Regions from separate parts of the Actinomadura keratinilytica genome, predicted to be linked through region 1. Evidence: riboswitches for the same ligand, from Rfam matches in the RefSeq annotation. Region 1 holds a riboswitch; the other holds the start of a gene.

Region 1 (4,406 bases):
GGTGTGCGGGGCGTTCTTGAGCGGGTTGTCGTCGCGGTCGTAGGAGCCGTCGGCGACGCGCTGGATCTCCCGCCGGATCTCGATCATCGCGTCGCAGAACCGGTCCAGCTCGGCCAGGTCCTCGCTCTCGGTGGGCTCGATCATCAGCGTGCCGGCCACCGGGAACGCCAGGGTCGGGGCGTGGAACCCGTAGTCGATCAGCCGCTTGGCCACGTCCTCGGCGGTGATCCCGGTCTCCTTGGTGATCTTGCGGAGGTCGGCGATGCACTCGTGCGCGACCAGCCCGTTGCGGCCGGTGTACAGGATCGGGTAGTGCGGGGCCAGCCGCCTGGCCACGTAGTTGGCGGCGATGATGGCGCCCTCGGTGGCGGCGCGCAGCCCGTCGGCGCCCATCATCGCGATGTAGGCCCAGGAGATCGGCAGGATGCCCGCCGACCCCCACGGCGCCGCCGAGACCGGCCCGCCGCCGGCGGGGCCCGCCTCGGGGCGCAGCGGGTGGCCGGGCAGGAACGGCACCAGGTGCTCGCGCACGCCGACCGGGCCGACGCCCGGCCCGCCGCCGCCGTGCGGGATGCAGAACGTCTTGTGCAGGTTCAGGTGCGACACGTCGGAGCCGAACTCCCCGGGCCGGGCCAGCCCGACCAGCGCGTTGAGGTTGGCGCCGTCGACGTACACCTGGCCGCCCGCCTCGTGCACGGCCGCGCACACCTCGGTGATGGTCTCCTCGAACACCCCGTGGGTGGACGGGTAGGTCACCATGATCGCGGCCAGTTCGGCGCGGTGCTTCTCGATCTTGGCGTGCAGGTCGTCCAGGTCGATGTTGCCGCGGTCGTCGCACTTGACGACGACGACCCGCATCCCGGCCATGACGGCGCTGGCGGCGTTGGTGCCGTGCGCCGACGACGGGATCAGGCACACGGTGCGGTGCCCCTCGCCGCGGGAGGCGTGGTAGCCGCGGATGGCCAGCAGCCCGGCCAGCTCGCCCTGCGACCCGGCGTTGGGCTGCACCGACACCTTGGCGTACCCGGTGATCTCGGCGAGCCGCTCCTCCAGCTCGGCGATCAGCTCCAGGTACCCGGCGGCCTGCTCGACCGGCGCGAACGGGTGGATGTCCGCGAACTCCGGCCAGGTGATCGGCTCCATCTCGGTGGTCGCGTTCAGCTTCATCGTGCAGGAGCCGAGCGGGATCATCGACCGGTCCAGCGCGATGTCCTTGTCCTGCAGGCGGCGCAGGTAGCGCAGCATCGCCGTCTCGGAGCGGTGCGCGTGGAACACCGGGTGGGTCAGGTACGGGCTCTCGCGGCGCAGCTCCGGCGGGAACGCGTCGGCCGGGTCGCCGCCGGGCGCCGGGTCCACGCCGAACGCCTCCAGGACGGCGGCGACGTGCTCGGGCAGCGTGGTCTCGTCGCAGGCGATCCCGACGTGGTCGGCGTCGGCGCGGCGCAGGTTGATCCCCCGCTCGAGGGCGGCGGCCACGACCTGGTCGGCGCGGCCGGGCACGCGGGCCAGCACGGTGTCGAAGAACGCCTCGTGCACCACCTCCACGCCGCCGCGCCGCAGCGCGGCGGCCAGCCCGGCGGCGCGGCGGTGCACGCGCTGGGCGATCGCCGCCAGCCCCTCGGGCCCGTGGTACACCGCGTACATGCCGGCCATCACGGCCAGCAGCACCTGGGCGGTGCAGATGTTGCTGGTGGCCTTCTCGCGGCGGATGTGCTGCTCGCGGGTCTGCAGGGCCAGCCGGTAGGCGGTGGCGCCGTCGGCGTCCACCGACACCCCCACCAGGCGGCCGGGCAGCTGCCGCTGGAGCCCGTCGCGCACCGCCAGGTAGCCGGCGTGCGGGCCGCCGAACCCGTACGGCACGCCGAACCGCTGCGCCGACCCGACCGCGATGTCGGCGCCGAACTCGCCGGGCGGCCGCAGCAGCGTCAGCGCGAGCAGGTCGGCGGCCACCACGACCTGGGCGCCGCGCGCGTGCGCCTGCCCGGCGACCGGCGCCAGGTCCCGCACGGCGCCCGACGCGCCCGGGTACTGCAGCAGCACGCCGAAGAAGTCGCCGTCCGGCAGCCCGCCGGACAGGTCGGCGACGGCCACCTCGATGCCCAGGGGGACGGCGCGGGTGCGGATCACCTCGATGGTCTGCGGCAGCGCGTCGGCGTCCACCAGGAACGTGCCGGGCTCCTTGCGCTTGGACGCGCGGTGCGCCAGGGCCATCGCCTCGGCGGCGGCGGTCCCCTCGTCCAGCATGGAGGCGCCTGCGACCGGCAGCCCGGTCAGGTCGGCGACCACCGTCTGGAAGTTCAGCAGCGCCTCCAGGCGGCCCTGGGAGATCTCCGGCTGGTAGGGCGTGTAGGCGGTGTACCAGCCGGGGTTCTCCAGCACGTTCCGCATGATCACGCCGGGGGTGACCGTGCCGTGGTAGCCCAGGCCGATCATGGAGGTGAGCACGGTGTTGCGGCTCGCCAGCTCGCGCAGCCGGGCCAGCGCCGCGGTCTCGCTGAGGGCGGGCGGCAGGTCCAGCGGGCGGGCGGTGCGGATCGCGGCGGGCACCGCGTCGTCGATCAGGGCCTCGGCCCCGGAGTAGCCGATGGCCGCCAGCATCCGGGCGTGCTCGTCCGGGGACGGCCCGATGTGCCGGTCGGCGAACCGGGTCGGGGGATGCTGCGGCGACGCCACCGGGGCGAAGAACTGGCCGGTCATTGGGGATCCTCCTGGGCTGCTGCGGTCGCTCAGGGCGGCCGCCCGCCGCGCTGGCGCGGTCCGGCGACCGGTCTCCCCCTCTGTCTCGGCACCTGAGAGCTTCACCCGCGGAACGGGGTTTCCCCTTCGGTGAGGCGCCCCCGGCCCCTTTCCGGGGGGCGGCGCCTGCTTTCCAGAGGTGCCTCGCCCGAGCGGTCCTTTTGCCTGAGAGGTTCCGGGGAGGGTTGCCCCTTCGGCGCCCCACGCTGGCGGCGTGAGGTCTCTCCCGCACAGGGTCGACGGCGTCCTTTATGGGAACTCTATCCAAAAGCTCCGTGACGATCGTCCGCCGGGGGACGCCCCCCGGCGGCGCGGCACGGCGCCCTCGCGGCGTCCCGCGCGGGCGCCGCGGCAGGCCGCCAGTACGATAACCACAGCTCACGGACGGGACGATCGCCGCGGGCGCAGGGCGAACACTGTTCCCGGCCGGGGGCGGGACGGGGGCGCGGCACGGTGCGCGCGCCTCTCGACGCGACGCCGCCGGTTCTGGAACGCTCATCACGATGACAGGTCCGGACGGCGGTGCGGCGGTGACGCAGACCCAGGAGGAGACGGCGCCTCCCGGCACGGCGGCGCCGGTCGGCGTGCCGGTGGAGGAGCCGGCCCGGCCCGACCGGATCCGGCGGCCCTCGGACGCCATCCGGTTCGCCGCCGCGGTGGCCGGGCTGGTCGGGATCATGCTGCTGGTGTCGTTCGCCCAGCAGACCACGCACGGCCTGCAGACCGACATCGCCGAGGGCACCGCGCACGCCCCCCGGTTCCTGCTCACCCTGGCCACGCTCGTGTCCAGCTTCGGGGTGCTGGCGGTGCCGGTGGCGTTCGCGGTCGAACGGCTGTTCCACAAGGACGGGGTGCGGGTCGCGATCGCGCTGCTGGCCGCGGTGATCGCGTTCGTCCTCACCATCCTGCTGGACGACCTGGTCGTCCCGGCCGCGCCCGGCGGGGTGCTGGACTCGCTGATCTGGGGCGGCACCGACACCCTGCCGCTGCACACCGACATCACGCCGGTCATCGCGTTCGTCACCGCGGTCGGCATGGCCGGCCGGACCCGCTGGCAGGCCGTCACCTGGACGATGATCGGGCTGGCGGCGCTGACCGGCCTGACCGCCGCGACCGCGTCGGTGGCGGCGCTGGCCGCCACCTACTGCCTCGGCAGCGCCATCGGCCACGGCACCCTGTACGCGGTCGGCACCCCCAACCCGCGGCCGCCCGGCACCGCCGTGCTGGCCGCGCTGGAGCGGCTGGGGCTGCGGCCCGTCCGCGGGCGGCAGGTGCCCGGCGCCGCCGACGATCCGCGCCGCTACACCGTGGCGACCGCGCACTCCCCCGGCGAGGCGCCCGCCGACGCCACCGGGCGCGCCCTGCCGCACGGCGACTGGCAGCTGCGGGTCACGGTGCTGGACCGCGACCAGCAGACCGCCGGGCTGCTGTACCGGGTGTGGCGGCTGGTGCGGCTGCGCGGCGGCTCCACCCGCCGGGCGCTGCGGTCGCTGCGCCGCTCGCTGGAGCAGGAGTCGCTCATGGCCTACGCCATGGAGTCGGCGGGGGTGCGCACGCCGCGGCTGGTGGCCACCTGCGAGGTCGGCACCGAGGCGGCGCTGCTGGCCTACGAGCACGTGCCCGGGCGGCCGCTGGACGAAGTGCCGGACGCCGAGATCACCGACGAGCTG
Region 2 (4,406 bases), on a different contig from region 1:
GTTGATCTTCTTGCCGTACTCCTCGCGGGCCAGGATCAGCCCGCCGCGCGGACCGCCGAGGGTCTTGTGCGTGGTGGTGGTGACAACGTCGGCGTACGGGACGGGCGAGGGGTGCAGCCCGGCCGCGACCAGCCCCGCGAAGTGCGCCATGTCCACCATGAGCAGGGCCCCGACGGAGTCGGCGATCTCGCGGAACGCCGCGAAGTCCAGCTGCCGGGGGTAGGCCGACCAGCCCGCCACGATCATCTTGGGGCGGTGCTCGGCGGCCAGCCGGGCGACCTCCTCCATGTCGATGCGGCCGTCCTCGGGCCGCACGTGGTAGGCGACCACGTTGAGCAGCTTGCCGGAGTAGTTCAGCCGCATGCCGTGGGTCAGGTGCCCGCCGTGCGCCAGGTCCAGCCCGAGGATGGTGTCGCCGGGCTGCAGCAGGGCGAAGTAGACCGCCGTGTTGGCCTGCGCGCCCGAGTGCGGCTGGACGTTGGCGTGCTCGGCGCCGAACAGCTCCTTGGCCCGGTCGATGGCCAGCTGCTCGGTGACGTCGACGTGCTCGCAGCCGCCGTAGTAGCGCCGCCCCGGGTAGCCCTCGGCGTACTTGTTGGTCAGCACCGAGCCCTGCGCCTCCAGCACCGCGACGGGCGCGAAGTTCTCCGAGGCGATCATTTCCAGCGTGCCCTGCTGGCGGCGCAGCTCGGCGGCGACGGCCTCGGCCACCTGCGGGTCGACGGCCGCCAGGGACTCGTTGAGGGACACGGTCAGCTCTCCTCGATCAGCTTGCTGTAGGCGGTGGCGTCGAGCAGGTCGCCCGGCTCCTCGCTTACCCGCACCTTGAAGATCCAGCCCTCGCCGTACGGGTCGTCGTTGATGACCTTCGGCTCGTCCACCACCGTGGCGTTGATCGCGGTGATCTCGCCGCTGACCGGCGAGTAGATGTCGCTGACCGACTTGGTCGACTCCACCTCCCCGCAGGGCTCCCCGGCCTCGACGGTGTCGCCCTCGCCGGCCTGCAGCTCGATGAAGACGATCTCGCCCAGGGCGTCGGCGGCGTGCTGGGTGATGCCGACGGTGACGATGCCGTCCTCGTTGTCGAGGCCGGACACCCACTCGTGCTCCTCGCTGTAGCGGAGCTGTTCCGGAACGCTCACGTTCGTTTCTCCCAGGTTTTTCAGGATCGCTTGTAGAACGGCAGGGGGACGACGTCGACCGGTTCGTGCCGGCCGCGGACGTCCACGGCGAGCCCGCTGTCCGCGGCGCCGCTGTCGACGTACGCCATGGCGATCGGCCTGCCCAGTGTGGGCGACGGAGCGCCGCTGGTCACGACGCCGCACGGCGTGCCGTCGGAGCCGACGACCGGGTACCCCTTGCGGGGCGCCCGGCGGCCGCGCGCGACCAGCCCCACGAGCCTACGGCCTGGCGCGGTCTCGGCCTGCGCCGCGAGCGCGGACCTGCCGACGAAGTCGGCCTTCTTGCCGAGCTTGACCACCCGGCCGAGCCCGGCCTCGTAGGGGGTGGTCTCGGCGGTCAGCTCGTTGCCGTACAGCGGCATGCCCGCCTCCAGGCGGAGGGTGTCGCGCGCCGACAGCCCGGCGGGCACCACGTCCTCGGCGTCGGCGAGCCTCCGCCACAGCGCCACGGCGTCGCCGGGGGAGACGAACAGTTCGAAGCCGTCTTCGCCGGTGTAGCCCGTGCGGGCGATGAGCGCGTCCACCCCGCCGACCTCCCCCGCCAGGACGGCGTAGTAACGCAGGTCGGCCAGCGGGGCGTCGGTGTGTTCGGACAGGACGGCCTGGGAGCGCGGGCCCTGCAGCGCGATCAGGGCGTAGGAGGCGGAGCGGTCGTCGACGGCCGCCTCGAAGCCGGCGGCCCGCTCGGTCAGCTCCGCGCGGACGGTGTCGGTGTTGGCGGCGTTGGCGACCACCAGGAACGTCTCGGCGGCGAGCCGGTAGACGATCAGGTCGTCCAGCACGCCGCCGTCGGGCGCGCAGATCATCGTGTAGCGGGCCTTGCCGACCGCCAGGGGGGACAGCTCGCCCACCAGCGCGTAGTCGAGTGCCGCGCCGGCCCCGGGCCCGGACACGAAGATCTCTCCCATGTGGGACAGATCGAACAGACCGGCCGCGGTGCGCACGGCGCGGTGCTCGGCGGTCTCGCTGTCGTAGCGCAGCGGCATCCGGTAGCCCGCGAAGTCGACGAGCGTGGCGCCGAGGTCGGCGTGGACCTCGTACAGCGGCGTCTTCCTGGACATGGGTGGGCTCCTTCATCGCGGGGGCGCGCGTCGGGACGGGCATCATCATCGTCCCATCGGCGCACCGGCGTCGTCGGTGCCTCCCCCTCTGTCATCGGCGCCTGAGAGCTTCACCCCTCGGGGGTTTTCACCTTCGGCGGGGGACGGCGTCCCCGCTTTCCAGAGGGCGCCTGGCCTGCGCGGTCCTGGGGCCTGAGAGGTTCCGGGGAGGATTTGCTCCTTCGGCGGCCCCCGCCGGCTGCGAGGGCGCTCTCCCGCGCGGGATCAGCGGCGCACGGCCAGCGTATCAGCGGCCCGTCCTCCCGCGTAGGCCCGCGTCGCACCCCTCCCGGGGTATGCCCGACCTGGGCACGCGCGGCCGGGAACGCCGCGGGACGCCCGAACGGCCCGCTACGGCCAAGGTGCACTCGTACGCGGTCGGATATACGGCTCATGACGTACCCTGAGCGGGTCGCCGAGATCACAGGAGGGTGCCACGGTGGACTGGCTGACGGGGGTGCTGATCCTCTTCCTGGGCCTGATGGCGTCCATCGCGCTGCACGAGCTCGGGCACTTCTCCTTCGCCAAGCTGTTCGGCGTGCGCACCACCCAGTTCATGGTGGGCTTCGGGCCCACGCTGTGGTCGCGGACCAAGGGTGAGACCGAGTACGGGATCAAGTGGATCCCGCTCGGCGGCTACATCCGCATGATCGGCATGCTGCCGCCGCGCCGGGGCGACCGGCCCGGGCAGGTCCGGCAGGTCTCCACCGGCCCGTGGCAGGGGCTGATCGAGTCGGCCCGCGGCGCGGCGCTGGAGGAGGTCCGGCCGGGCGACGAGAACCGCGTCTTCTACGCCAAGCCGTGGTGGCAGAAGCTCATCATCATGTTCGCCGGACCGGCCATGAACCTGGTCCTGGCCGTGCTGTTCTTCGCGATCCTGCTGATGGGCATCGGCACGCCCACCCCGCAGCCGGTGATCGGCTCGGTGGCCAAGTGCGCCATCCCGGCCGGGCAGGAGACCACCGAGTGCCCGGCGAACTACACGCCCACGCCCGCCGCGCAGGCGCGGCTGCAGGCGGGGGACCGGTTCGTCTCCTACGACGGCCGCAAGATCTCCTCCTACGAGCAGCTGCAGGAGCTGATCCGCGACTCCGGCGGCCGCACCGTGCCCGTCGTCGTCGAGCGCGACGGCCGCACGCTGCACCTGAGCATCGCCGTCACCCGCAACCAGATGTACGACCTCAAGGACCCCGACAAGATCGTCAACGTCGGGTTCCTCGGCATCACCCCGCTGCAGGAGCGCGAGCGGCAGGGCCCGGTGGCCGTCGCCGAGTACATGGGCGAGCTGACCGCGCACACCGCCGGGGCGCTGGTGCGCCTGCCCCAGCGGATGGTCGGGGTGTGGCAGGCGGCGTTCGGCGGCGAGGAGCGCGACCCCAACGGGCCGATCGGCGTGGTCGGGGTGAGCCGGCTCGGCGGCGAGATCGCCGCCTCCGAGAGCCCGGTGGTGGAGAAGCTGGCGATGTTCATCGCCCTGCTCGGCTCGGTGAACCTGGCGGTCGCCCTGTTCAACCTGATCCCGCTGCTGCCGCTGGACGGCGGGCACATGGCCGGGGCGCTGCTGGAGGCGCTCAAGAAGGCCGTCGCGCGGCTGCTCGGCCGGCCCGACCCGGGGTACGTGGACGTCGCCAAGGCGCTGCCGGTGACCTACGTGATGGCCGCCGTCCTGATCGTCATGGGCGGGCTGCTGATCTACGCCGACCTGGTCAACCCGATCAAATTCTCCGGCTGACGGCCCGCCCGCCGGGCGGGGGCGCCGGGGTCACGGCGACGCGGGCAGCTCGCCGGTCTTGTGGAAGGCGCGCAGCGCCTCCAGGTACGGGGTGATGTCCAGCCCCTGCTCGGCCAGCCACGCGTCCGACCCGTACGACCCCGCGTACCGCTCCGCGCCGTCGCAGATCAGCGTGACCACGCTGCCGCGTTCGCCGCGCGCCAGCATCTCCGCGATCAGCTCGACCGCGCCCCACATGTTGGTGCCGGTCGAGCCGCCGACGCCGCGCCCGGTGACCTCGGCGGTCCAGCGCATGGCGGCGATGGACGCCGCGTCCGGCACGTGGATCATCCGGTCGATCACCGACGGCAGGAACGACGGCTCGACCCGGGGCCGGCCGATGCCCTCGATCCG

The links. A riboswitch is a leader RNA that binds a small molecule or an ion and turns the genes downstream of it on or off. The one in region 1 is predicted to bind glycine.
Region 2: it holds a riboswitch for glycine, as region 1 does, so the genes downstream of both, gcvT (glycine cleavage system aminomethyltransferase GcvT) here and gcvP (aminomethyl-transferring glycine dehydrogenase) in region 1, are expected to answer to the same signal.

Annotation. Positions count from the first base shown of each region.
Region 1 is NZ_BAABDO010000088.1:6,966-11,371, reverse strand. Features, by position in the region: gene gcvP (aminomethyl-transferring glycine dehydrogenase) at 1-2,697, opposite strand, end outside; glycine riboswitch at 2,771-2,878, opposite strand; glycine riboswitch at 2,880-2,975, opposite strand; gene ABD879_RS23560 (flippase-like domain-containing protein) at 3,240-4,406, shown strand, end outside.
Region 2 is NZ_BAABDO010000013.1:21,652-26,057, forward strand. Features, by position in the region: gene ABD879_RS07000 (serine hydroxymethyltransferase) at 1-756, opposite strand, end outside; gene gcvH (glycine cleavage system protein GcvH) at 753-1,142, opposite strand; gene gcvT (glycine cleavage system aminomethyltransferase GcvT) at 1,163-2,242, opposite strand; glycine riboswitch at 2,327-2,409, opposite strand; glycine riboswitch at 2,413-2,509, opposite strand; gene ABD879_RS07015 (M50 family metallopeptidase) at 2,721-4,013, shown strand; gene cds1 (L-cysteine desulfhydrase Cds1) at 4,044-4,406, opposite strand, start outside.